DNA from 3 places in the Micromonospora sp. C41 genome. Region 3 is predicted to be linked to each of the others. Evidence: riboswitches for the same ligand, from Rfam matches in the RefSeq annotation. Region 3 holds a riboswitch; each other region holds the start of a gene.
What was found. A riboswitch is a leader RNA that binds a small molecule or an ion and turns the genes downstream of it on or off. The one in region 3 is predicted to bind cyclic di-AMP.
Positions count from the first base shown of each region.

Region 1: another riboswitch for cyclic di-AMP. It lies ahead of KBX43_RS02210 (transglycosylase family protein); the one in region 3 lies ahead of KBX43_RS08785 (hypothetical protein).
Region 2: another riboswitch for cyclic di-AMP. It lies ahead of KBX43_RS27065 (hypothetical protein); the one in region 3 lies ahead of KBX43_RS08785 (hypothetical protein).

Region 1 is NZ_JAGPXP010000002.1:8,786-14,015, forward strand. It holds gene KBX43_RS02195 (SDR family oxidoreductase) at 18-716, opposite strand; gene KBX43_RS02200 (helix-turn-helix domain-containing protein) at 750-1,226, opposite strand; gene KBX43_RS02205 (LLM class flavin-dependent oxidoreductase) at 1,273-2,835, opposite strand; cyclic di-AMP (ydaO/yuaA leader) riboswitch at 3,008-3,153, shown strand; gene KBX43_RS02210 (transglycosylase family protein) at 3,152-3,796, shown strand; gene KBX43_RS02215 (YbaB/EbfC family nucleoid-associated protein) at 3,980-4,429, shown strand; gene KBX43_RS02220 (M4 family metallopeptidase) at 4,564-5,230, opposite strand, start outside.
Region 2 is NZ_JAGPXP010000035.1:44,459-49,688, reverse strand. It holds gene KBX43_RS27075 (STAS domain-containing protein) at 1-280, shown strand, start outside; gene KBX43_RS27070 (SRPBCC family protein) at 322-858, shown strand; gene KBX43_RS27065 (hypothetical protein) at 855-1,931, opposite strand; cyclic di-AMP (ydaO/yuaA leader) riboswitch at 1,936-2,067, opposite strand; gene KBX43_RS27060 (cation diffusion facilitator family transporter) at 2,211-3,125, opposite strand; gene KBX43_RS27055 (AAA family ATPase) at 3,220-5,230, opposite strand, start outside.
Region 3 is NZ_JAGPXP010000006.1:28,794-34,023, reverse strand. It holds gene KBX43_RS08810 (hypothetical protein) at 1-541, opposite strand, end outside; gene KBX43_RS08805 (heavy-metal-associated domain-containing protein) at 577-783, opposite strand; gene KBX43_RS08800 (metal-sensitive transcriptional regulator) at 864-1,163, shown strand; gene KBX43_RS08795 (SHOCT domain-containing protein) at 1,289-1,498, shown strand; gene KBX43_RS08790 (YibE/F family protein) at 1,663-2,946, shown strand; cyclic di-AMP (ydaO/yuaA leader) riboswitch at 3,101-3,232, shown strand; gene KBX43_RS08785 (hypothetical protein) at 3,236-4,261, shown strand; gene KBX43_RS08780 (carbonic anhydrase) at 4,323-4,982, opposite strand; gene KBX43_RS08775 (MarR family winged helix-turn-helix transcriptional regulator) at 5,142-5,230, shown strand, end outside.

The sequences.
Region 1 (5,230 bases), on a different contig from region 3:
TCCTTGCATGCGGGCGCTCAGGGGAGGGCGGGGTAGAGCGCTGCCACCCCACCGGACAGCCCCGCCTGGACCCGGCGGGCGACGTCGTCGGCCAGGATCTCGTAGCTGTCGGACTCGATGCCGTCGGCGGCGAGCCGGGCGACGTCGGCCGGGTGCGCCTTCGGGCCGGGCACGGCGGCGGCCATCTCGGTGTCCATGTAGCCCACGTGCAGCCCGGCGACCCGGACGCCCCGGCCGGCCAGTTCCAGGCGCAGCGCGTTCGTCATCGACCACTCGGCGGCCTTGGCCGCGCCGTACGCGCCGACGCCGGGGATCGTGAACCAGGACAGCGCCGACAGCACGTTCAGGATCGTGCCGCCGCCGTTCGCCGCGATCCGGGGCGCGAACGCGCGTACCACCGACAGCGTGCCGAGGTAGTGCGTCTCCAGCTCCAGCCGGATCTGCGCGAGGTCACCGTCGAGCAGGTCGGCGCCGGTGCTCACGCCGGCGTTGTTCACGAGCAGCGTCACGTCACCGGCCCGCTCCGCGGCGGCGGCCACCGAGGCGGGGTCGGTGATGTCGAGGCGTACCGGGGTGACGCCGGGCAGGTCGACGGTGTCCGGGTTGCGGGCGCCGGCCCAGACGGTCGCGCCGCGCGCGACGAGTTCGGCGGCCAGGTGCCGGCCGAAGCCACGGTTGGCGCCGGTGACCAGGGCGGTGCTTCCAGCGATCTTCATGTCTCGCTCCGAGGGGTGGGGAAGGAAGGTGGGTCAGGCGGACAGCAGGCCCGGACCGGGCAGGACGGCCAGCTCGCCGGGCGGTACGTCGTGTCCGGCGTCGCAGCGCAGCCGGGCGTGCACGGCCGCGCCGCACTCGTCGTGGGTCAGCCGGACGGCCGGGCCGGCCTCGTCGGCGGCGTACGTGTCGCCCCACTGCCGCAGCGCGACCAGCACCGGGATCAGGTCGCTGCCCTTGGCGGTGAGCACGTACTCGTCGCGGGTGCGCTGCCCGGGCTCGCGGTAGGGGCGCCGGTCGAGCAGCCCGTCGGCGACGAGCTGCTTGAGGCGTGCGGCGGCGACGGGCTCGCTGACGCCGACCCGCCGCGCGAAGTCGTCGAAGCGGCGGGTGCCGAACGACGCCTCGCGCAGCAGGAGCAGCGTGGTGCGGTTGCCGACCACCTCCAGCGCCCGGGCGATCGAGCAGTTGGCGGTGGACCAGGAGTCACGCTGGGCAAGGAGGTCCGTCATGGCGTCGACGGTACCCCCTGACTTAGGAAATCAAAAGTCAGCTACCTCACAGCTGGCCGGGGAAGAAGCCGTGCCGGGCCAGCGGCTCGACGATCTGGTGCTCCTCGTACGACAGGTGCGACAGCAGCGTGTCGGTGAGCAGGTCCACCGCCTCCTGGAGCTGCGTGAAGTCGCCGGGCCGGTGGACCAGTTCCACGAGCGCCCGGTCGACGCCCTCCACCACCCCGTGGATCACCACGTGTTCCTCCTCGAGGCGGTCGAGCACGGCCGCCAGCCCGGCCTCGGAGCGGCGCAGGTGCGGGAAGATCGAGGCGTCCTCCAGCCCGTGGTGCTGGGTGACCATGGTGCAGTAGGCCGCGCAGTACGCCCCGAGCGTCCAGTTGTTCTGCCGCATGGTCATCTCGTTGAGCGCCGCCCGCGCCCGGCCCGGCGAGACGGCGCCCCGCTTGACCTGTTCCAGCAGGTCGCGCACCTGGGCCAGCTCCTGGCGCAGGTGGTCGTGCACGTCCACCAGGTGCTGCCCGGCGGCCTGCCCCCGGGGTGGGTAGACCTGGCCGGCCGGAGGCGGCGGGGCGGTCGGCCGGGTCGACTCGTCCCAGGGGCGGCGCGCGCTCAGACGTACCCCCGGGTCGGGGGTGGGGGTGACCGCCAGCGTGGCCGCGCCGCCGGTGGCGGCTGTGTCGTCGGCGACCGCGCGGGCCCCGCTGCCGGGCGCGGTGCGCTCGGCGGCGACGAGTTCGCGGACCGCCGGCGCGACCTCCTGGGCGAAGATCTGGATCGCGCGCGGCTCGTCGCTGCCGAGGATGAACGTGGTGATGCCGTGCTCCAGCGTGAGCCTGGCCAGCTCCTCCACCCACTGCTCCGGCGGCCCGGCCAGGAAGCCGGCCGACGAGCGCGCGAACGTGCCGGTCACGTTGAGCATGCGGCGGATCTCGGCCGGGTCGCGCCCGGCGGCCTGCGCGCCCTCGTCCACGAGCGCGTTCAGGGCGGGCAGCTCGTCGGGGCCCTTGGGCAGGTAGGACAGGGAGGGCAGCCAGCCGTCCGCGGCGCGGCCGACCAGGCGCAGCATGCGCGGCTTGTACGCGCCGACCCAGATGCCCACCCGATGCGCGGGCGCCGGACCGCGCTTGGCGCCGACCACCCGGTAGTGCTCGCCGTCGACGCGGATCATGCCGCGGCGGTCGGTGTCCCAGACCTCGCGGATCACCCGGATCGCCTCGTCCAGGGCCTCGACCGCCGCGCCGGGGGACAGGCGCCGCCCGCCCGTCGCCTCGATCGCGTCCCAGAACGCACCCGCGCCGAGTCCCATCTCGACCCGGCCGCCGGTGAGCAGGTCCAGGCTGGCCACGCTGCGGGCCAGCACCACCGGCTGGCGCAGCGGCAGGTTGAGCACGTTGCCGGCCAGGCGGATGCGCTCGGTGACGGCGGCCACGTAGGACATCAGCGTCCAGGTGTCCAGGAACCCCGGCTGGTACGGGTGGTCCTGGAACGTGACCAGGTCCAGCCCGACCTGTTCGCAGAGCGTGGCCAGCGCCACCACCTGGTCGGGCTGCCCGGCGGCGGGCGTGATGAAGCCGCCGAAGGTGAGCTCGTGTCCGTGATCGGTCATCCGTCCCGCCCCTCCCGTGATCTTGCTCGGCCCTGCCACGGTAGCTCCACAGGTGGTAGCCCGGCCGGGTGAACACCATCACAAGAAGTGGACGATCGTCGCAAACCGTCCTTAGCGTCGGTTTCGTTCGCATTCGCGGGCACCGCGGGCCGGAAACGCCAAATCCCGCCGCCGGCCCCGGTAACCGAACCTCGTGCGGGAGCGGGGGAACCACACGTTCCACGGTGCATCGTCACCTCGGGGTGAAGCCGCCACCGGCGGCCGGGCTCCTCGGCCCGAACCCGACAGCTCACCTCGTCGGCGTGGAGGAATCCACATGGCAACTGCATACTCGGCCCGAAGCCGCCGTACCGCTCTCGGAGCGGTCCTGGCCGGCGCCGCCGTCGGCGCCGCGAGCCTGTTCGGCCCGGCCGCACCGGCCAGCGCGGGCGTCAACTGGGACGCGGTCGCGCGCTGCGAGTCCGGCGGCAACTGGAAGATCAACACCGGCAACGGCTACTACGGCGGGCTCCAGTTCTCCCGCGCCACCTGGAACGGCTACGGCGGCCAGAAGTACGCCGCCCGCGCCGACCTGGCCAGCCGGTCCGAGCAGATCGCCGTCGCGGAGAAGGTGTTGCGCGGCCAGGGCATCGGCGCGTGGCCGGTCTGCGGCAAGAAGGGCGGCTCGGCGAACGCCGCGGCGACCCGGTCCGAGCGGGCGGCCCCGAAGAAGGCCACCTCGAAGAAGTTCGCCCCGAAGCGGGCCGCCACGCGTAAGGCCGCGCCGGAGCGGGCCGCGACGACTGCGGCGCCGCAGCCGTCGGCCGGGACGTACGTGGTCCGGCGCGGGGACACGCTGTCGGAGATCGCCGTGGCGCAGCGCGTCGACGGTGGCTGGCGTGCCCTGCACGAGCGCAACCGGGCAGTGGTCGGCGACGACCCCGGCCTGATCTTCCCCGGTCAGCGGCTGCGTCTGCGCTGATCTGGTCCGGACGCCCGGCCGGGTCGCCGGGGCGGGGCGTCCGGCCGCCCGCGACACGCCGCGCCGCCGGTGTCCGGCCTGCTCGCGGCGCCGGACGCCACCCGTGACGGCCGCTGACCGCGATTCGTCGGAGCCGGTTGCTAGGGTCACGATGATCGGCTCAGACGTGAAGAAAGCGCGGAAATGACCAACGATCCGTTCTCGGCGGCCGCGAGCATCGACGAACTGCTGACCCGCACGCAGCAGGCGCTCACCGCGATGCGCTCCCGGGCCTCGGAGCACGCCGACGGCGAGCCGGGCGACCTGCTGCGCGCCGAGGGCACCGCAGCCGACGGCCGGGTCCGCGCGGTCGCCGTTCAGGGTGGCCGGCTGGATTCCGTGACGATCGACCCGGACTTGGCCGGCGAGCCCCTCGACGTCCTGTGCGGACATGTCACCGCCGCCGCCAACGCCGCGCTGTCCGAGCTGGACGCCCGGGTCAGCGCGTCGGCGCGGGCCGACGCCGACGCGCTCGCCGCCCGGCTCGGCAGCATGGGTGACCAGGCCGAGCTGTTCGGTCGCGCGATGCACGAGGCGGCCGCGCGGATCCACCGCGACCGCGGCACGGCGTCCCAGGCCGGGCGTCCGGCCTGACCCGACCGCACACGGCCCGGCACGACGCGGCGCCGCCCCGGCACGTGGCGGCGGCCACGCGCGACGCGGCACCGCCCGGCACGACGATGCGGCCGGCCGCCGGGAGGACGACGACCGGCCGCGCTACGCCACGGTCAGCTCAGGGTGACCGCGGTGTCGTCGACGACGAAGGACGTCTGCAGTGAGCTGTCCTCCACGCCGCTGAACGAGATGGTCGCCGTGGTGCCTGCGAGCGACGAGATGTCGAAGGACCGCTGCACGTAGCCGGTGGCCTTGTTCAGGTTGGAGTAGGTGGCCAGCGTGGTGCTGCCGGCCTTGACGGTGAGCTTGTCGTACGCGGTGCCGGTGGTCGTCTCCGCGCTGTCGATGTGCAGCCAGAAGCTGAACGTCGCGCGGCATCCGGCCGGGATCGTCACCGACTGACTGAGCGTGTCGGTGTGCGACGAGCCGTACCCGTCCAGCCACGCCTTGTACGAGCCGCCGTGGGCGGCCTGGCCGCTGTCGGTGGTGATGACGCCGGACGAGGCGGTCCAGCTCACGTTGCCCGACTCGAAGCCGGGGTTGGCGAGCTTGTTGCCGGAGCAGCCGCCCGACGGCGGGGTGGTGGTGGCGGTCGGCGTGGGCGTCGGGGTGCCGCCGGCGCAGGTCGGCTCACCCGACTGGGCCGGCACGCTGACCGCCGCCCAGGCCGCCTTGACCGCGTTGAACTCGGTGCAGCTGCTCGGGTAGAGGTTCTTCGCCGCCTGCAACGTCCAGACGCGGTACTTCAGGTAGGACGAGGACGACGTCTTCAGCAGCATG
Region 2 (5,230 bases), on a different contig from region 3:
CGCGTACGAGGTGCGGGAAGCGATCGCCGAGGTGCTCGCGAAGGGCCGTCCCTCGCGCATCGAGCTGAACATGCGGCTCGTCACGTTCATCGACTCGGTCGGCATCAGCGCCATGGTGGCCGGCTTCCAGACCTGCGAGGTCAGCGGCGTCAAGCTCGTGGTCACCGAGCCGAGCCGGTTCGTGCACCGGCAGCTCTGGGTGACCGGCCTGCTCGGCCTCTTCGGCGCTCCCGAGCCGTGGTTCGCCGACGACACCCCCGAGGTGCTGCCCGGCGCCTGAGCGCCGTTCGCACCCCCTGCGGCCAGGGGACCTTCTACCCGTTGCCAGCCCGGCGTCGGTACGGGACGATCGTCGCGACGTACGACGGCGAGGGGGCCCGCTTGCAGAGCAGCGACAGCTTCAGCTACACCGTGCAGGCCCGGTGCAGCCGGGCCGACGCGGTGGCACTGCTGGGTGACCTGAGTCGCCAGGGCGAGCTGCATCCGCTGATCGTCCGGGTCCGGCAGCTGCCGGCCCGGCCGGGCGCGCTGGCCAGCTACGCGATCACCGACCGGCTGCAACTGGGCCCGCTGCACTTCCCGGTCACGTACCAGGCGGACGTGCTGGTCGCGAGCGAGGACGAGGTGGTCACTGTCGCCCGGCAGCAGCCGGCGACGACGGTGCGCAACCACACCCGGCTGCGCGACGAGCCCGACGGCACCGTGCGCATCGACGTGGAGATCACGCTCACCGCGCCGGCGCCGCTGTTCGGGTACGCGTTCCGCCAGGCCCGGGCGGCTCACCTGAGCCTGGCGGCCCGTCTCGGCGCGACGCTGGAGGGCCGGCCCGATCCGGCCGGCCCCCCGGGAGCGCGCTAGTACACCGACAGGTGCACGTGGTTGGTGTGGTCGCTGGACGGGTCGCCGTTGCCGCCGCTGTACGACTTCCACCCGCTGCTGGGCAGCCAGATCTGCTTGAACCAGATCACGTAGAGCACGGCGAGCGGGTCGGCGTTGCGCACGAAGTACGCGGCCAGGTTGTTGCCGTACGTCCGGTCACCGCCGCTGGCCACGCCGCCGAAGCCGTTCTTCTGGGCGGCGAAGTCGCAGGCCCGCCCCTTCGGGTGCTCGCCCGAGCCGCTGGGCCGGTGGCACGAGACGTACCTGGTGAAACCGGCCGCCTTGGCCTGCTGCAGCGCGTGCAGCGTCCGCGGGGTGATGCAGCCGTTGGCCGGGGTCGGGTCGTTGACGCTGCACGACTCCGACGGCCACGAGCCGTCCGAGTTGCGTGGCGCGGGCTTCGCGTTCTTGCTTGAGGTGCCCTGGACGCTGCCGCCGCCGCTGCTGTTGTTGCGGGCGGAACGTTCGTTCGCCACTTCGAGCGCGCGCTCGGCCTGCTCCTTGCGCTTGCCCATCACCTCGACCTGCTTGCGCTGCTCGCGGATCTCGGTGTCGAGCGCGGCCCGGGTGCGGGTGGCCTCGTCCCGGGTGGTGATCAGCTCGCGCACCGTGCGGTCCTCGTGCGCGGCGACCTGTTCCAGCGTGGCGGCCCGGTCCATGAAGCCCGCCGGGCTGCTGCTGTCGAGCAGCGCGGCGGCGGTGCCGAGCCGCCCGGCGCGGTACGCCACCCCGGCGATCTCACCGACCTTGGCGTCACGTACGGCCAGCTCGGCGCCGACCTTCGCGAGCTGGTCGTTGAGCTGCTTCTGGCGGTTCACCGACCGGTTCAGCGCGGCCTTCGCCTCCAGCCAGCCCTTGCTGGCCGCGTCGAGTTGGGCGCGCAGCTCGGGCGTGCCGCCCTCGTCGTCGCCGGGCGCGGCGGCGAGCAGGGCGGTCCGGGGCGCCGCCGAGGCGGGGGAGGCCGGAACGGTCGCGACGCCGACAGTCAGCGTCGCGACGAGCAGGGCCGCCAACCGGGCGGCCGTCCGTCGTACAGGTGCCACTGGGGGCATTCACATGTCCTTCCGTCAACCGCCGACCGGGTTAGCTGACGGGTTCGGGACGGAAGATCCCTACCGCTGACGCGGATGCACCCCACGTACGTGGTTCCCCGGCTCGCCCCTTCGGGCGATTAGGCGACGGCCACCCCACCTGCGCCGGTGACGCCGGTGGCTGCGGCCGCGACCGAGCCTACCGGCGCGGCCCGGGCGTGGCTCCGTTGCGCAGTGCCGCATGGTGGGGCAAAACCGACATAAGTGTACAGCAGTCACGGTGATTTAAGTCTGCCCTAATCACCACTCGGTCTTTCCGCACACTCCGGCTGACGCTCCGGGTTCGACCTGCAACGTGGCGTGATCGATGGAGAAGTCCTCGTGCAGCGCCGTCCGCGCGGCGGCCAGCACCCCGGCCGGGTCCACGCCCGGGTCGGTGGTCAGGTGCGCCGAGGCCACCTCCATGCCCGAGGTGAGCGTCCAGACGTGCAGGTCGTGCACCTCGGCCACGCCGGGGACCGCGGCCAGCCGGTCGTGCACGGCGGTCACCTGGAGGTGCTCCGGCGCCGCCTGCACCAGGATGCGCACCGCGGCCCGGCCGAGCCGCCAGGTGCGCGGCAGGATGAACAGGCCGATCCCGACGGCGACCAGTGGGTCCGCCCACCACCAGTCGGTCACCGCGATGACCAGCGCCGCGGCGATCACGCCGAGCGAGCCGAGCAGGTCGCCGAGCACCTCCAGGTACGCGCCGCGCAGGTTGATGCTCTCCTTCGCCCCGGCGCGCAGCAGCGCGAAGGCGACGATGTTGGCGAGCAGGCCGAGCACCGCCACCACGAGCATCGGGCCGGCCAGCACCTCCGGCGGCTCGCCGAAGCGGCGTACCGCCTCGATCAGGACGTAGACCGCGACGGCGCCGAGCAGCACGGCGTTGGCGAGGGCGGCGAGCACCTCCAGCCGGTAGAGGCCGAACGTGCGCTGCGGGTCGGTGCCGGCGCGCCGGGTGGCGGTGATCGCCGCGAGGGCCATGCCGATGCCGAGCACGTCGGTGAACATGTGCCCGGCGTCGGAGAGCAGGGCGAGCGAGCCGGTGGTGAAGGCGGCCACCGCCTCGACCACCATCAGGACGGCGAGCAGCGCGAACGCGGCCCAGAGCCGGCCTGCGTGGCGGTGTGCCGCGTTGGCCACCGCGCTGCTGTGGTCATGACCTGCGCCCACGCCAACACCCTCCCTGCCGCGTACCGGCCGGGCCCAATGTATGCTCACATCGCTATGTATGCAAGTGAACTGTGGGTGGCGCGGGCGTGGCCCCTCACCCCACCGGGTCGAGCGTGGTGAGGCGCTGGGTCGCCCGGGACAGCGCCACGTAGAGCGTGCGCACCCCCGAGCCCGGATCGGCCCGGATCTCGCTCGGCGCCACCAGCACCACGCCGTCGTACTCCATGCCCTTGGCCTGGAGGCTGGTCACCACCTGGAGCCGGCCCGCGCCGAGCGCGCCCAGCCAGCCGGCCACCTCGTCCCGGCGCGGCACCGGCGTGATCACGCCGACGGTGCCCTCCACCTGGCCGAGCAGCGCCTCGGCCGCCTCGACGGTGGCCGCCGGCAGCTCGGCGGCGGGCACCGTGCGCTCGACCGGCGGAACGCCGGTGGACCGGACCGCGTCGGGCAGCGGCAGATCCGGGTAGAGCCGGCGGATCTCCGCCGCCGCCACCGCGAAGATCTCCGCCGAGTTGCGGTAGTTGGTGGTCAGCTCGTAGCGGTGCCGCTTGCGCCGGCCCAGCGCCTGGTCCCGGGCCCGGTCCAGCTCCTGCGGGTCGCCGGTCCAGGCCGTCTGCGCCGGGTCACCGACAACGGTCCAGGACGCCAGCCGCCCGCGCCGGCCGATCATCCGCCACTGCATCGGCGAGACGTCCTGCGACTCGTCCACCACCACGTGCGCGTAGTCGCGGTAGTCGGCCGGACGCTCCCGCGCCGCCGCGCGGGCGGCGCGCTGCCGATCGGCGTACGTGCTCAGCTCGCGCACGCCACCGGCGAGCTGGTACGGGTCGCGCTTGGGCCGGGCCCGCTGCACCGGCTTGCCCAGCAGCGCGTCCAGCTCGTCCAGCAGCGCGATGTCGGCCACCGTCAGCCCGTCGGTCGCGAGCGTGCGGTACGCCTGCCCGAGCAACCGGATCTCGGCCGAGGAGAGGATCCCCCCGGCGTAGCGGCGCAGCCGGTCCGGGCGGGCCAGCCAGTCCAGCACGTGCCGGGGGTGCAGCCGGGGCCACCACGCCTTGAGGAACTCGCGGAACTCCGGCCGCTCGATGATCTCGTCCTCGAAGGCGGGCTGCTCCGGCAGCCGTCCCACCCGCAGCGTGCGGGCCTGCGCGTAGAGCGCGGCGAGCACCGCGTCGAACGCCGCCCGGCGTACCTCGTTGCGGCGCGCGCCCCGGGCCAGCGTCCGGTCCCGGATCGCGTCCAGCGCGGGGCGCTCCAGGCGCAGCAGCTCACCCCGGTACAGCAGGCGCAGCTCGGCGGGGGAGTCCGGCACCGCGTCGCGGACCGCGCGTTCCAGCACCCGGCGCATCCGCAGCGAGCCCTTCACCGCCGCCACGTCCGGCGGGTCGGTCCGCGACGCGGACAGGCCGGGGAAGAGCGAGCCGAGCGAGTGCAGCGTGGCGGTCTCCTCGCCCAGTGAGGGCAACACCGAGGCGATGTACTCGACGAACACGCCGGACGGGCCGACCACCAGGATGCCGCCGCCGGCGTACCGGGCCCGGTCGGAGTAGAGCAGGTACGCGGCCCGGTGCAGCGCCACCGCCGTCTTGCCGGTCCCCGGGCCGCCGGAGACGATAGTGACGCCGTTGCCGGGGGAGCGGATCGCCTCGTCCTGCTCGCGCTGGATGGTGGCGACGATGTCGCGCATGCCCCGGCCGGTGGCCCGGGACAGCGTGGCCAGCAGCGCCCCGTCACCGACCACCGCCATGTCCGGCGGCGCGGCCTCCGGGTCCAGCAGGTCGTCCTCGATCCGGGTGACCTTCTCCGAGGCCGACTGGATCGTGCGCCGGCGTACCACGCCGCGCGGCTCGGCGGGCGTGGCCTGGTAGAACGCGGCGGCGGCCGGGGCCCGCCAGTCCACCACCAGCGTCTCCGCGTCCACGCCCCGCACGCCCAGGCGGCCGACGTGCAGCACCTGCCCGGTACGCAGGTCCAGCCGCCCGAACACCAGCCCCTCGTGCTCGGCGTCCAGCACGTGCCGGCGCTGGGCGGCGTGGAAGACCATCGCATCCCGCTCGACCAGCGCGCCGAAGTTGCCGACCCGGGCCAGCCGGTAGCCCTCCCGC
Region 3 (5,230 bases):
CCGGCGCCGGCAGCGGCCGGGCGGCCAGCTCGCCGGGGACCGTGACGTCCAGGCCGAGGGTCAACGGCTCGCCGCCTTCGGGCGTGAAGTCGGCGAACGCCCGCCACACCCCGGGGCCGTCGAGCGGGGAGGCGACCCGCCAGGTGCCGTCGCCGGCCATCTCCGGGTGGACGTGCCGGAAGCCGGACAGGTCCCGGCGCGCGACGATCAGGTGCATGCGCTTGTCGTGGGCCACCTCGAAGCGGGTGACCGGCGTGCCGTCCGGGCCGGTGATCCGGAAGGCGAACTGCCCGGCCGGCGCGGTGGCGGGCTGGAGCGTGTAGCCGCCTTCGGAGACGAGCAGCCCGCCGGGCAGGTGCGCGTCGGCGCCGTTCTCGTCACCGTGACCGGTGTCGCCGGTCCCGTGGTCGCTGCCGCTGTCGTCGTGGCGGGTCTCGGCGGCCGGGGCGACGGGATCGGCCAGGTTGCCGATCCCGTACGCCGCGCCGAAGACCGCCACGAGGCCGAGCGCGAAGCCGCTGAGCTTCGTCGCCGTGTTCATGGTTTCTCCTCGGTTCTGCGGGTCCCGTGGACCCGTCACGCACCGACGAGGTCGTAGCCGGCCTCGTCGACCGCCGCGCGGACGGTGTCCGTGTCCAGCGGGTTCTGACTGGTGACGGTGACCCGGCCGGTGGCCAGGTCGACCTGGACGCCGGTGACGCCCGGAAGCGCGCTCAGCTCGGTGCTCACCGAGTTGACGCAGTGGCCGCAGGTCATACCGCTCACCTGGTAGGTGCTCTCCATGTCGCCCTCCGATCTCATACCCCCTGGGGGTACAGCCGGAACGTTAGCATACCCCCGAGGGGTACGCTATCCTCGTTCTCATGACCGCTCCGTCCAGCCCGACCCGGGGCTACACCGCCAGCAAGGACCAGCTCCTCGCCCGGCTCCGCCGGATCGAGGGTCAGGTCCGTGGCATCGAGAAGATGGTCGAGGACGACCGTTACTGCATCGACGTGCTGACCCAGATCTCGGCCATCCAGGCGGCGCTGGACAAGGTCGGCCTCGGCCTGCTCGACGGGCACGCGCGGCACTGCATGCACGAGGGCGCCGCCGAGGGCCGGGCCGACGAGATGGCGACCGAGATGATGGCCGCCGTCGGCCGCCTGATGAAGCGCGGCTGAACGGGACCTCCGCCCCTCCGAGCAGGGCACATCGACCCGCGCCGACGCGCCCGTGCGGCCGTACCGTCGAAGTGGCGGGCAGGCCGGCCCCGGCGGACCCGCGGTGACGGACGGAGGGCGGCCCGATGATGTGGCAGAGCCCGATGATGGGCTGGATGTGGATCTGGTCCCTGGCGGTGCTGGCGGTGCTGGCAGGGCTCCTCTGGCTGGCCGTACGGTGGACCGGCCCGCAGCGGTCCGGGCCGACGGCGGCCCGGCGCATCCTCGACGAGCGGTACGCCCGCGGCGAGATCGACGAGGACGAGTACCGGCGACGCCGGGCCGGACTGGCCTGACCCGCGCGGGGCGCGCGTCACCGGTCACGGTGTCCGGGAGCACCCAGCCGGGCTGCCTACCATGTCGGGGCGACGACCCGGACGTGGTCGACACGTCCGCGCCGGCCCGGTGACCAGACCGGTCCGGCGGACCAGGCGTCGCCGCGACCGTTGGGAGAGACGCCTTGGGTGCCGACCACACCCGCCCCGCACCGCCCACGCCACCGGGCGTACGGCGGCTGCTCGTCGCCGTGGTGGTGCCGCTGTTCGCGCTCACCGTGATCGCCGCGCTGGTGCTCTGGCCCCGGCAGGACCGGGAGCCGGTCGGCGGCGCGGACGTCCCCCGCTACCACGGCACCGTGACCCGGGTGGTCACCGAACCCTGCCCGCCGACGCCGGAGGCCCCGGAGGGCGCGGGCGGCCCCTGCGGCACCGCGACCGTCGCCGCCGAGCAGGGCCCGGACGCGGGACGGCAGGTCGAGACGCCGCTCCCGGCCGGACCGGGCGCGCCCCGGGTCGAGGTCGGCGACAAGATCGTCCTGGTCGAGCTGATCGACCCGGCCGACCCTTCGATGAAGTCCTACAACATCGCCGAGCACCAGCGCGGCACACCGCTGATCTGGCTGCTTGTGCTCTTCGCCGCCGCGATCGTGGCGTTCGGCCGCTGGCGCGGGCTCGCCGCGCTCGGCGGCTTGGCGGCCAGCTTCGCCATCCTGCTCGGCTTCGTGCTGCCCGGCATCGGTGGCGGCCAGCCGCCGCTGCTGGTGGCGATCGTGGGCGCCGCGTTGATCATGTTCGTGGTGCTCTATCTGACGCACGGGATCACCGCGCAGACGTCGGTGGCGGTGCTCGGCACGCTCGGCAGCCTGGTGATCACCGGCGTGCTCGGCCTGCTCGCCACGTCCGCCACCCATCTGACCGGCTTCGGCAGCGAGGACGCCACCACGCTGTCCATGTTCCAGGGCGACGTGGACCTGCACGGGCTGCTGCTGGCGGGCATCATCATCGGCTCGCTGGGCGTGCTGGACGACGTCACCGTCACCCAGGCGGCCACCGTCACCGAACTCGCGCACGCCAACCCGGGGCTGTCCCGGCGGCAGCTCTACCGGGCGGCGACCCGCGTCGGCCGGGCCCACATCGCGTCCACCGTCAACACCATCGTGCTGGCGTACGCGGGCGCGTCGCTGCCACTGCTGCTCCTGCTGGTCGCCGACTCCCGCCCGGTGAGCCAGATCCTCACCAGCGAGTTCCTCGCCCAGGAGATCGTCCGCAGCGCGGTGGCCACGCTCGGCCTGATCGCCGCCGTACCGCTGACGACCGCACTGGCCGCGATCGTGACCACCGCCGGACGGCGCGCGCCCGGTCCGGAGCCGGCGTCGCCCGTGCCCCCGCCGCCCCGTCCGCCGACCGGACGCGACGACGCGCTGGAGGCGCTCGGCGGCGGAAAAAGTACGGAGGCGACATGGTGACACTCCGCACGGTGACCATCGATTTCAAACGCGACGCTGGTCACGGTGCGCCACGGCGAAATCTCGCTATTGGTCGGCTTCCGGACGTAGATCCGCAGGAGTGCTGTCGGGTAACCTCGCTGCCGGTCACCGCCGAAGGCGCGCACCGGCGCCAGCGGTGCCGCCGCCCAATCGCCTGCGGGCGAGCCGGGGAACCAGGTACATGGGGTGAATCCGCGCGAGCGGTAGGGGCCACTTCCGTCCCGAACCCGTCAGCTAACCCGGTCGGCGGCCGACGGAAGGGAACACTGTGACGCCACCCCTGCGCCGCTGGCTGACACCCCTGGTGGCCGTGCTGGCCTCGCTGGCAGTGCTGGCCGGGCCGAACTCGGCGACGGCGGCCCCCGCCGCGGCGGCCCCGAAGCCGTCCGGGCACGAGGAGGACGGCGAACCACCGCTCATCACCGAGGCGATCGACAGCGCCAACCGGAACTTCCTCCAGGCGAAGGCGAAGCTGGCCAAGTCGCAGGACCGCCAGCGGCGGCTGGCCGCCGAGGTACAGGCGGCACAGGCCGAACTCGAGGCGCTCAGCCCGCAGGTCAACCAGCTCGCCGCCCAGTCCTACCGGACCGGCCGGATGGGCGCGATGGCGATGCTGCTGGAGAGCAACTCGCCCGACTCGTTCGTCCGCCGCGTCAACGCCCTGGACGAGCTGAACCTCCTCAACGCGCAGCGCCTGGCCGCCATCAACGCGGTCAAGAACCGCGCCGAGACGGCCAAGATCGCGCTCGACGCCGAGGTGCGCGAGCAGGAGAAGCAGAAGAACGCGATGGAGCGCGAGAAGGTGCAGGCCGAACGCGCCCTCAAGCTCGTCGGCGGCCTCGGCTTCACCGGCGGCCTGGTCGACGCCACCTCACCGGTCGCCAAGATCGGCCCCGGCCGCACCGCCGACGGCGGCTGGAAGGCCGAGTCGTGCAGCGAGAACGACCCGACCACCTCGGGCTGCATCACGCCGCGGACGCTGCACGCCTACAAGGAGGTCCGGCGCGCCGGCTACACGCGCTTCGTGGGCTGTTACCGGCCGGGCGGGCCGTGGGAGCACCCCAAGGGCAAGGCGTGCGACTGGTCGCTGCAGAACAGCGGCTTCTCACCCTGGCACAACAACGACACCCGCAAGTACGGCAACGACGTGGCCGCCTTCCTCATCCGCAACGCCGACCGGCTGGGCATCTACTACGTGATCTGGAACCGGCAGATCTGGTTCCCGGCCACCGGCTGGAGGTCGTACAGCGGGCCGTCGAACCACACCGACCACGTCCACATGTCGATGCTCTGACCTGGACGCAGCAAGAAGGGGCCGCCCCCGTGGGCGGCCCCTTCGTCGTCCGGCGCTCCGGTCAGCCGGCCAGCGCCGCGTCCGCGTCCGCCGGCGACGAGGGAGCGGGCAGTGACGCCGGGACCTGCGCCACTGTCCGCACCTCGCCGCCGGAGAGCCGGTACGACATCCCCGCCACCGTGCACCGGCCCGCCGCGACCCGCTCGGCCAGCACGGAGGACCGGGCCAGCAGCGTCTCCACGGTCTGCGCGATGTGGACGTCGATGATGCCGTCGAGGTCGTCGATGCCCTGCCGGGCGGCGCGCAGCAGGCTGGGCGAGACCGCGTCCACCACCGCTCCCAGGTGCCCGGCCGGAGCGGCGCCGGTCCGGACCCCCTCCCGGGCGGCCTGGACCGCGCCGCAGGAGTCGTGCCCGAGCACCACCACGAGCGGCGTGCCCAGCACGGTGACCGCGTACTCGACGCTGCCGAGCACCTCGGGCCCGGCGGTGTGCCCGGCGGTACGCACCACGAAGAGGTCACCGAGACCCCGATCGAAGATGATCTCCGCGGCGAGCCGCGAGTCGGAGCAGCCGACGATCACCGCGAAGGGGTGCTGGCCGTCGGCCACCGCCGCCCGGTGCCCGGCGTCCTGATTCGGATGCTGCGGCACACCGGTGACGAACCGGTGGTTGCCGGCACGCAGCTCGGCGAGCGCCTGCTCCGGGCTTCTCGGCGTCATCTGCCTCACCTCGTCTACCTGCGGAACGACCAGGCCGGACGGCCTCGCGACTTCACGGTCACACGGCGTCAGGGGCACGTCAAGATTCGTGATACGCATTTCATACTTTCCCGTGCCGGCCCGCGTCCGATTCGGGTCGGCAGCGTCGATGGCCATAGCATGGCCACCATGGCGACGACACCAGGTGAGGACGGGAGCCGCCGCAACTGGACCTTCCTCACCAATCACGGACATGTGCTGCTGGCGAT